One region of the Bernardetia sp. Wsw4-3y2 genome, then DNA from elsewhere that is predicted to be linked to it. Evidence: riboswitches for the same ligand, from Rfam matches in the RefSeq annotation. Region 1 holds a riboswitch; the other holds the start of a gene.
What was found. A riboswitch is a leader RNA that binds a small molecule or an ion and turns the genes downstream of it on or off. The one in region 1 is predicted to bind cobalamin.

Region 1 (5,809 bases):
CTCCAAGAGCAATTATTTTTTTGTTTTTTACCTCTTTACACCAAAAAAAATCGCCTGAAATAATGTCTTTAGGACTATAAAACACCATATAATTTTCATTTCCCAAAATTTGAGTTAATTCCTTTGATGAAGGAAGCATTGCTTCTTGAATACGCAGGGCATACTTAATGCTATCCATTGTATGTGTATTGGCTTTACTTAATTTTTCAGATTGTGTCTTTAACTCTTCCGTTTGTTGGGAAAGTTCGGCATTTGAAGCTATAAATTTTCTAGCTGATTCGCTGGCTACATAATTGAAATAAGCTGTAATTGTAACTACCATTATACCAGCACTTATTAAATTCATTATTCCAAATGTAAATACTCCTGTTTCTGAAATTTCTTGTAGAGGTGCAAAATTAGAAGTATAAAAATAAAGAGCTAGATAAGAAAAAAAAGCAATCCCATTAGAAATATAAGAAGTCATACCAAAACGACCTGTTAAAAACGAAGTCATCATTGCCAAAAATAGATAATAATGAAAGTTAGAATCCCAGCCTATAATAATAACTGCACAAATAGCGTGAAGAATAATTTCTCCTATAGCAACAGTTAATAGTGTAGACGTATTTGAGTCAATTTGTCTGTTTGCCATAAAAATAACAGCAAAAAGAAAACAACTAGCTATATTAAAATATGCCATTGAATATACTCCAAAAATCAGAAAGCATATCAAAAATACTACATGAGCAGAAAAACCTAAAACTCCTACCATCGTAAGAATAGCAAAATCTCGGTGCTTTTCAGGAGCTAAGTGTTTTGGAACACGTAAAAATGGAATAGAATCTAGCATGAACTATCTAAGAGAGTTTAAAAAATGACTATTGCCTTCTTTGTAGCTTGTTTTTTATTAAATAACATACAAAAAATAATGATTGAAAAATAGTATAAAGGCTAGGAGGTAATAGTTGGAGACATAACTAGATTATATAGATATAGTTTTATAAATTTTCTGATTTATTAGAAAAATTATATAAAATTAGAAATTATTTTATTCCATTTGTCTTAATTTTTCAGCTTTTGCAATTGCTATATTTCTATTCTTTTGAATAGAAGCCGAAATTAAGAATACTTATTTCATATAAAATCCAAATAGGAATTCCGATTAGACACTCACTAATTATGTCTGGAGGAGTATAAGAGCTATAGCCGTTGTTGGTGTCTCTACCGACGACCATCAAGAAAGGAAGTCAAAGTGAACCTTCAAAAAAGAAAACTTTTTAAAATATCAGTTGTCAATTATAAAAAAGATAAAACGCCTTATACTTGTCAAGTTCAAATCTTTCCTCTTTATTCTAATGAAGTCACCCATTTTATGGCTCTAGAAACACAAATAAGATAAATCTAGTAAAGGGCGATAAAATAATACAAAATCATTTCACAAAAAACACTACCTTTGCAGCTTGAAAAGGTGGTGTTTTTTATATAAAAACACTGAAAAGGGAATACGGTCATCATTTTATGTGATTTATTCCGTAACTGTACCCGCAACTGTGAATTTGGTTTTTTGATAGTTATCAAGTAATTCTACTTCAAAAAATAATTGTGTTCTACATACCACTGCCTAATTATAAATTTATTCAATTCGTAATTTTTAATTAGTTACACTGATTATTTCATAATTCGTAATTGATTTAGGTGGGAAGGTCAGCAATTTTTCAAATCAGTCAGGAGACCTGCCTTTTCTATTCTTGTACTCTCAGTTCGGGAAAAAACTAGAGTCATTATTTTATTTTATTCTTTTTAATTTTTATGTCTATTCGTAATTCTAATTTACGTCCAAACTTTTGGACTCTGTTTTTGTATGTTCTTATTTCAGTTTCTGTTTTTTCTTCTTGTAATGATGACGGAGAAAATACTCCTGATATTCTTGAGGGAAAATATGCACAAGGTTATTTAGTAGTTAATGAAGGTGTTTTTGGAATGAATAATTCTTCAGTTGGACACATCTCTACATCTAATAGTGTTACTCAGCAAATTTTTCAGACCGTTACTGGTGATAGTTTAGGAGATCAACTTCAATCTATATCTATTTTGGAAGATGAAGCTTATTTGATGGTAAGTGGAAGTGATAAAATTGAAGTTGTACATAGAGGAACATTCGAAAGACAGGCAACTATTTTTGATACTACCACCTTCAAATTTGCAAACCCTCGTTATCTTGCTGATGTTGGAAACAATAAAGCATATATTACTACTTGGGGAAATTTTGGAGATATTCCTGCAAAAATTTTGGTTATAGATACTCAAACAAAAAAAATTATTACTACAATAGAAGCTAGTTCAGGTGCTGAATATGTAGTGTTTGACAGTAAGACTAAAAAAGCATTTGTTGCTAATACTTTTGGTTCTACTATTTCAGTTTATAACCCTTCTAGCAATGTATTAGAAAATACAATTGATATTTCTCCAAATAGTCCAAAAGATATGCTTTTAGATAAAAATGGTGATATTTGGGTGACAGCATCTCCTTTTGGTTCTTCAACTGGAGCAATCTATAAGATAAATACATCTACAAATAGTATCGAAACTACTATTCAATTGAATGCAGGAAGTGAAAATGTAGGTGGACAGTTAGCTATTAATCCAAGCAAAGATATTTTGTATTATAATTTTAGCAGTGGAATCTATGAGTTACCTATTACTGCGACAGCTCAAGCTACAACTCCAATTATTCAGAATGGTGCTTATGGGGTAAGTATTGACCCTTCAAATGGTGATATTTGGGTAGGAATTGCTAATTTTCAAGGTCCAGAAGGAAATGAAGTAATACAATATGACAATAAAGGAACTCTAAAAAATACATTTACTGCAAGTGCAGGTCCTAATGAAGTTATTTTTCTTCCTTAATAATCTAAAATTAATACTATTTTATTTCTCCCTATTAAAGAAGTTGTCTCGTCTTGAAATAATGTTACAGTTTTTTAGATAAATTATATATACATCAGGCAGTTTCTAAACTGTCTGATTTTTCTTTTTTATAGGTTCTTATTTGAACATTTTCTTCTTGATTCTTTATTATATATTTGTACGCTTTGCTCTACCAGTTGTTTCATCCAAGTCAAATAAGATTGTTGAGTTTCTAGTAAAATTCTTGTTTCAAAATATGCATTGACATGTTCTGCAACTGCATTTTCGTAGGAATTATAAGATTCTGTAATACTACACCGAATACGATTTTTAGTCAAAATTGTTTGATATTCATCACTACAATATTAGGAAGACACATCAGAAAAATAAAAAACCACTTTTAGAGTTTATTTTCTAAAAGTGGTTTTTTGTTGGACTTTTGACTTCAAATAAATAAAGGCTACTCTGTCTCTACTTTTTTGACATTATCATCAGGGTGTCTGTCGATAAGTTTATTAAGAGGATCAATTCCAGCTTTTACAGGCTTTCCTTTTACTTTAATTTTTAATGTAGAGTTTTCTTTTGTGATTTGATGTTTTTCAAGATATAAAAGAGGAGCAAACTTATAACCTTCTGCATTTGCTTCGGTTGGTTCTTCTCCATAAACTCCAATATCTATCCATTCAGTCAAAGGCAATTCAGTTTCTTTTCCTAAAGAATCTGCAACTACTTTTCCACTAGAGAGTTCTAAGGTAACTTCATACATATCATTACCCAAATCTTTATAAGTTGCATTTTCGACTTGATTTTCATAAAAAGTAATGCTTTCTACTAAATCAGTAATCAAATATTGAAGCGAATCAGGGGTAACAGCTTTTATTTCGTTGGTCAAATCAGTTGTAGTTGGATAGTGTCCTTCACTAAACTTCCATTTATTGAGATAATTTTTCAAGGCAAGATTTATTTTATCTTCGCCAATATAATCCTGCAAAGCATACATAATCAAAGAACCTTTACGATAATGAATATATTGCTGTCCTTCTACCAAATCTAAAGGAAGCTCTTTCTTTTTTTCATTACTTCTTCCTCTTAAATAACTATTCAACTCATATATCAAGAATTTTTGAACAAGTTCTTTAGGATATTTATGTTTCATTACCATCAAAGCCGAATATTGAGACAGCGTTTCAGAAAGCATTGTACTTCCCTGCACAGGAGCTTCTGTAACTTGATGCCCCCACCATTGATGTGCTGTTTCATGTGCTGTAACATAATAATTCATATCAACATCTTCTTGCTTCATATCTAACATAAAACCAATTTCCTCTGAATAAGGAACTGTATTGGCAAATGATTGAGCAAACGATTGATAACGAGGAAACTCAATAATACGCAACTGGCGATGTTGATATTCTCCAAAATTTTCAGAGAAATAAGACAAAGCATCTTTCATTCCGTTCATCATTCTATCCAAATTAGCTGTATGTTCTTTGTGATAATAAATTTCAAGAGCAACTTCTTTTTGTGTTCCATTCGAATCAGTTTTTGACTTCCAAATATCTTTCATTACTTCATATCTACCTGATTGCATAGCATAAAAATTAGCCATCGGAGCATCCATTTTGTAATGGAAATAACGTCTATCATTTTCTGTCCACTCTTTCTGTAAATAACCTGGGGCAATGGCAATTTGGTCAGGCGAAGTGCTTAAAACAATTTCAAAATCAATCATGTCAGCATCATTTCCAAAAAGATTATGCGAATGAAATTTCTCTTCCTCACGAGCTGGCATACGTTCTTTTTCTGGCAAATCATATTCTTTTCGTTTGTCATCACTTGAAATTTCATAGCCTTCATTGTATCCTAAAGAAGGAAAAAAGCCATTATTAAAGAATGTTCCGTTTTCTACCACTTGTGTATTACTTCCACGAGTGACAAATCCTTCTGTTTCCAAAACCATTTTAAAATTGAGTTTCATGATTTCATTGGGTTGTAAAGGTTTTGCAAGTGTATAGATTTCATAATTAAATTCTTCAAATTTATCTTTCAGACCAACTTCTTTTGAAAATTTCAGATATTCTGTTCGGATATTTCCTCTGTCTCCTTTTTGGATATGAATATCTTTTATAGGTTTATCTGTTTTGTTCTTGAGTGTAAAATAACCTTCAGCAACTACATTTCTTTCACTTGGAAAAATATCAACTTTAAGATTAGCAGCCGTTATTTTTGGTAATTCTACATCTTTGTATTGCTTCAATTCTTTTTCATAGGCTACTTGTTGTTTTTCTTGCTCTTTAGAGTTTTTATATTCATTCAAAATATTAGTATTATAGAATGCAAAAGAACCTAAAAACACAACAGCAACAACACTTACCATAAGACCAGCAACCCACATTTTATTGATTCTGTATTTTCCAATTTCAAATCGTGTTTTAAGATTTGTTTCTGTTCCTCTTACTGAGAAATAAATAGCTAAAAACAACAAAACTATAGAAAACATAATCCAATAGGCACTCATCCAAGAAAAAGGAGTTACAAAATGTCCAAACGTATTCATATCTGAATATGTACCTAAACTCATTCCACTTCCAAAGTGAAACAGTGGATGTTCTACATCAATATATTGTAAAAGACCATCAACAATAAAAATTATAATCATTGTAGCAAATCCAATGAATTTATTATTGACCATGACTTGTACAAATAAGCCAAGTAAAGTGTAAATAATGAGCATCGAAAGTGTATCGGTAAACATTGTCTTGAAATACAAACCGAGTTCATAATTATAATATCCTTTGAAAGTTTGTATCAAAACGCCTGTAAAAATTAGCATCACAATCAAAACAGAATAGGATAAAACAAGTCCAAAGAATTTACTAATAATTCCAATCCATGTTTGTGTAGGAAGTGCATCAAGAAT
Region 2 (5,809 bases), 1.4 Mb from region 1:
AAATTGCAGAACCTCAAAAATTAGAAGGTAATTTTATTATTAAAGAACCAACCTGTAATTCAGAGTTGAATAATGGAGCAATTTCTTTACTAATTACAGGAGGGACAGAACCTTATCAAACTGTTTGGACATATCAAAGAGATACTCTTGCCATCAATACAAATGAAATTTCGGCTTTAGAACCAAATGAAAACGAAAAATATGAGGTCAGAATCACAGATGCAAATGGTTGTGAGTTTACTGTATCAAACTTTTTAACTCGCCAACAACCTGTTGATTCTCGTTTTAATTACGATTATGATAGTTATTGTAAGCTAGAAATTAATCCAAAACCTACAATTTTAGGAGTAAAAAATGGCTTTTTCTTTACAAATGATACAGGAATTGAATTAGACTCTTTGAGTGGAGAAATTTATCTGAATACATCTGCACAAGGAATGTATAAAATAATCTACCAAGCTGATGAATGTTCGGCTGACACCGTTTTTGTAGAAATAAATGGAGATTGTTTTGCAGGAATTCCTAATACATTTACTCCTAACAACGATGGTACAAATGATACTTGGCAAGTTCCGTTTTTAGAGCGTTATCCAAATGCTGATATAGAAATTTTTGATAGAACAGGTAAGATACTTTTCACTCAAAAAAATGGCTATAAAACAGAATGGAATGGACTTCTCAATGGAATGAAACTCGCTGAAGGAACATATTATTATAGAATCAGAATTAGTGATTCTTTAAAACCAATTACAGGATATATATCTATTGTGCGCTAGAATATTTTTTATTGTTTTAATTCCATTCAGTTTTTAAGAGCTGAATTCGCCAACTACACAAAAAAAGCCTATCAAATTCTTTTGAGTTTGATAGGCTTAAATATGTCCTGCTATTTCAAAATAAAATTATTCCAAAGCCTTTGTTGGTGTTTTAGCTTAGCGACACCAACAAATATATCCACAAATCCCATTCTTAAACAACTTCTATGTTCTGTTATTTCAAAATAAAATTATGCTTCTTTATTTTTATACCAATATGAATCTGTATTTACGGTAGCATTAAGTTCGTGTAATAAGAAATATAGACCAAAATAAGTTCTATTTAAATAAAGTGAGTGTTGTGAACCTCTTGCTTGTTTTGAGTTACGAAGCTCAGGCATTTTAGAAAGACGCTCTCCAAACTCATTCAAATCATTGAAGTATTTTTTATCTCCAAAATAAAATGTATCACTATGAAAAGGTCTCATAGAAAGTGACAATAATTCTTTGAAAACACCTTTAAAAAATTCTCGCTGTTGTGGTGTATCGTCTTCCATCAAAAATCCTAATCCTTCAAAAGCCGTTTCTAATTGAGCATCATCTTCCAATATATTTTTTTCCATAATACTAAAATGCTGCAAATAATATTCTTCTGGAATAACTTTTACTGCTCCAAAATCAATAAAACCAACTCTGCCATCTTCTTTCATCAAGAAGTTACCTGGGTGTGGATCTGCATGAACTTCTTTCAAGACATGCATTTGATAATCATAAAAATCCCAAAGCGTTTGAGCAGCTTTATTTTTTACTTCTTGTGTCGGATTGGTAGCCAAAAACTCTTTTAGGTGCATTCCTTCCAAAAAATCCATTGTCAGAATTCTTTCTGATGAATATTCAGGGTAGTATTCAGGAAAAATAGCATTTGGAACTGCTTCTTTTGTAAGTTTAGCTAATTTTTGTGAGCGTGCTAATTCTAAATTGTAATCGGTTTCAGACTTTAGCATGTCGCCTACTTCTTTCATATAAATCTCCAAATCACGCTCGCTAAGTCCTAAAATCTGCATGGCAAATGGTTTTACCATCCTCAAATCAGAATCTATACTTTCAGCCACTCCTGGATATTGAATTTTGACAGCAAAAGTTTTGTCTCCAATTTTTGCTTTATGAACCTGTCCAATAGAGGCTGCATTCATTGCCTCTTTGTCAAACTGCTCAAAAATATCATTCGGACTTTTCCCCAAATACTGCTTAAATGTCTTGACAACCAATGGAAAGGATAAAGGGGGCGCAGTATATTGAGCCATTTTAAATTTTTCACTATATGCGCTTGGAAGCATTCCTTCACTCATCGACATCATTTGTGCTACCTTCAAAGCACTTCCTTTTAATTCACTCAATGTATCATATACATCACTAGCATTAGCATCATCTAATTCTTGACGACTAAGATTTGGGTTTATTGTTTTCTTAGCATAGTGTTTTACGTAATTTGCACCTAATTTTACTCCTGTTTTAGCAAACTTGGCAGCTCTTTGTACTTTGCTAGTGGGTATGTTGTCTTGTGATTTGCGTTCCATAAAATTTTATATATAGCTATCGTTTTTTATAATTTAGTTTTGATAATATCTTTACTATCAATTCACTAACGGTTGATTAAAAGCAATAGTTTTGAAATTTGTATACAATTATCTTTTTTCTTTATTATAGCTTCTTATTTCTATTTCTACCATATCAGGACTACCTTTTTAAAAGTTTGATTTATATCAATTCAATTTGTAAATTAGTATCTTTCAAAATTAAATAAACTATACATTCGTAGGCTAAAATCTTAGAGAATCTCAATTATGAAAGGAATCGAATTTATTCAAGAAAATGGAAAGACAGTAAAAGCAGTCATTGATTTGCGAGTTCATAAAGAACTTTTTGATGAAATTTTTACTCGTTATCAAGCTGAAACTTTAGCGAATCCAAACTCTACTGTTCATACACATTCAGAGGGACATATTTCAGATAATGTTTCTGGAAATCATGATGCTATCGCACAAAAAGCAATTGAAGCAGCTCGTACTTATTTAGGAACACAGCATGTGATGGGAGGAGTTTCTAGCAATGGTTTGGATTGTTCTGGACTTACTCATTTGGCTTTCAAAGAAGCAGGTATAGAGCTTTCAAGAGATTCACGTTCGCAGGCTGTAAGTGGAGTAGACGTTTCTATAGATAATGTAGAAGCAGGAGATTTGGTTTTTTTTGCCACAGGAAGCGACCCAAATCGTATTAGCCATGTCGGAATTATTACCAAAACAGGTGATAGTAGAGATGATTTGGAATTTATTCATACTTCTACATCAAGAGGAGTTGTCGAAGAGCCTTTGTTTAGATACGAATATTGGCAAAAAGCGTATCGACATGCTAGACGAGTGATTAGTCCATTGGCTTAAATAAAATAGATGTAGAATTAAATTTTATTACTACCTTTGATACTGAATTATAGTTCTTTGTTATAATTTCTTTATCAAGCGAAAAAGGTTTTACGTTACGTAAATTAATAGGGAATTGTGTGCAAATCACAAGCTGTCCCGCAACTGTAAGTATCTCAATAGTTTTTATCCTTGTTGTCCACTGTCAAAAACGGGAAGGACGGTAAAAATGATACAAGTCAGGAGACCTGCCTTCTTCGTATTTGACAATGCTTTCGTGGAATGAAGCAGTTTGTTGAGTTGGTATATTTTATCTCAAAATAGTGTGATAAATAGTTTTACCTATTTATTTCTATTTAATGGGATAAGTGTGCCTTTTTACTATCTACATTTGTCTTTTCTATCTGCCAAAACATTGTGAATTTGTAAGCAATAAGAACTTTTAAATTATTCATTTATTTAAAAGTAATACCATGCGTACACAAAATTTAGGCTATCCGAGGATAGGTAGTCAGCGTGAACTCAAAAAAGCGACTGAGCAGTATTGGTCAGCTAAAATCAACCAAGAGCAACTCTTGGAAGCAGGCACAACCATTCGCCAACACAATTGGCAAATTCAACTTGATGCCAAAATTGATTTAATCCCTTGTAACGATTTTTCTTTTTATGACCAAGTACTTGATACTACTTTAATGGTCGGAGCAATTCCTCCAAGGTATCAAGAATTAGCACAAGACAATCAAGTTGCTGAAATAGATTTGCTTTTTGCTATGGCAAGAGGACATCAAAAAAATGGGTTTGATGTAACAGCAATGGAAATGACAAAATGGTTTGATACCAACTACCATTATATTGTACCCGAATTTGTAGCGAATCAAAAATTTTCTTGGTTTAGCAAAAAAGTAGTTAATGAGTTTTTAGAAGCAAAAAAAATGGGTTTTACTCCTAAACCTGTTTTGATTGGCTGTGTTTCTTATTTGCTATTGGGAAAAGAAAAAGAAACTGGATTTGATAAAATAGATTTATTACCTAATTTATTGGCTGTTTATATAGAGGTAATAGAAGAATTAATAGCTAATGGAGCAACACATATTCAATTTGATGAACCTTATCTTTCCTTAGATTTAACATCAAAAGAACAGGCTGCCATAACAACAACCTATAATTTAATTGCAAAAAAGTTTCCTCAATTGCACATTATCTTAGCTAATTATTTTGATTGCTATGGTGACAATTTGGGTACTGTATTAGATTTGCCTATTCAGACTTTGCATGTAGATTTGGTGCGTTGTCCCTCTCAACTAGAAGATATTCTGACTACCAATTTTATAAAAACTGAAACCAATCTTTCCTTAGGTATTGTTGATGGCAGAAATATTTGGAAAAATGATTTTCAAAATTCACTGTCTATTATCCAAAAGACTATTGATAAAATTGGTAAAGAAAGAGTTTGGATTGCTCCTTCTTGTTCTTTGATACATTGTCCTTGTGATTTGAGCTTCGAAAACAATGAAAAATCACTAAGACCAGAAGTGAAAAATTGGCTTGCATTTGCCAAACAGAAAATCGAAGAAGTAGTTACACTCAAAGAATTAGCCAATGGCGACAATTTGGAAGTAACCCAAAACAAACTTCAAGAAAATAAAGAGACTAATCAAAAACGTAAAACCTCTACACTAATTCATAATAAAGCTGTAAAAGAGCGTGTAGCTACTATTAAACAAAAAGATACACAGCGAAAATCTGATTTTCAAGTACGAAAGTTAGTCCAAAGAGAATCATTGAAATTACCATTGTTTCCTACCACAACTATTGGCTCATTTCCTCAAACGAGTGAAGTAAGGAGTTGGAGAGCAAAATTTAAAAAGGGCGAACTCACTCAACAACAATATGATGATTTGATAGCCAAAGAAACCGAACAAACTATTCGTTGGCAAGAAGAAACCGAAATTGATGTATTAGTTCATGGAGAATTTGAACGCAATGATATGGTAGAGTATTTTGGTGAACAATTAGAAGGATTTGAGTTTTCACAAAATGGCTGGGTACAGAGTTATGGTTCTCGCTGTGTCAAACCTCCTATTATTTATGGAGATGTATTCCGACCAAATCCCATGACATTACGTTGGACAGCTTATGCACAATCTTTAACTAAAAAATGGGTTAAGGGAATGCTAACAGGTCCTGTTACAATTTTACAATGGAGTTTTGTAAGAAATGACCAACCTAGAAGCCAAACATGTAATCAAATTGCTTTAGCTATCCGAGATGAAGTTGCAGATTTGGAAAAAGCGAATATCAAAATTATTCAGATTGATGAACCTGCTATTCGTGAAGGATTGCCTTTGCGTAAAAAAGATTGGGCAGCCTATTTAGAATGGGCAGTTGGTGCTTTCCGAATTGCATCAAGTGGTGTAGAAAATGATACACAAATTCATACTCACATGTGTTATTCTGAATTTAATGACATCATCCAAAATATTGCTTCTATGGATGCTGATGTAATTACGATAGAATGTAGCCGTTCACAAATGGAATTATTAGATGCTTTTTCAGAGTTTAAGTATCCAAATGAAATTGGACCTGGTGTATATGATATTCACTCGCCTAGAGTTCCTTCAAAAACCGAGATGGTCG

Region 2: linked by a shared signal. The riboswitch ahead of metE (5-methyltetrahydropteroyltriglutamate--homocysteine S-methyltransferase) and the one ahead of V9L05_RS20225 (DUF5074 domain-containing protein) in region 1 are both predicted to bind cobalamin.

Annotation. Positions count from the first base shown of each region.
Region 1 is NZ_CP147017.1:4,804,177-4,809,985, forward strand. It holds gene V9L05_RS20220 (SpoIIE family protein phosphatase) at 1-832, opposite strand, end outside; cobalamin riboswitch at 1,432-1,738, shown strand; gene V9L05_RS20225 (DUF5074 domain-containing protein) at 1,792-2,889, shown strand; gene V9L05_RS20230 (hypothetical protein) at 3,018-3,227, opposite strand; gene V9L05_RS20235 (M1 family aminopeptidase) at 3,350-5,809, opposite strand, start outside.
Region 2 is NZ_CP147017.1:3,362,899-3,368,707, forward strand. It holds gene V9L05_RS13635 (leucine-rich repeat domain-containing protein) at 1-776, shown strand, start outside; gene V9L05_RS13640 (AarF/ABC1/UbiB kinase family protein) at 1,007-2,332, opposite strand; gene V9L05_RS13645 (C40 family peptidase) at 2,600-3,193, shown strand; cobalamin riboswitch at 3,262-3,443, shown strand; gene metE (5-methyltetrahydropteroyltriglutamate--homocysteine S-methyltransferase) at 3,646-5,809, shown strand, end outside.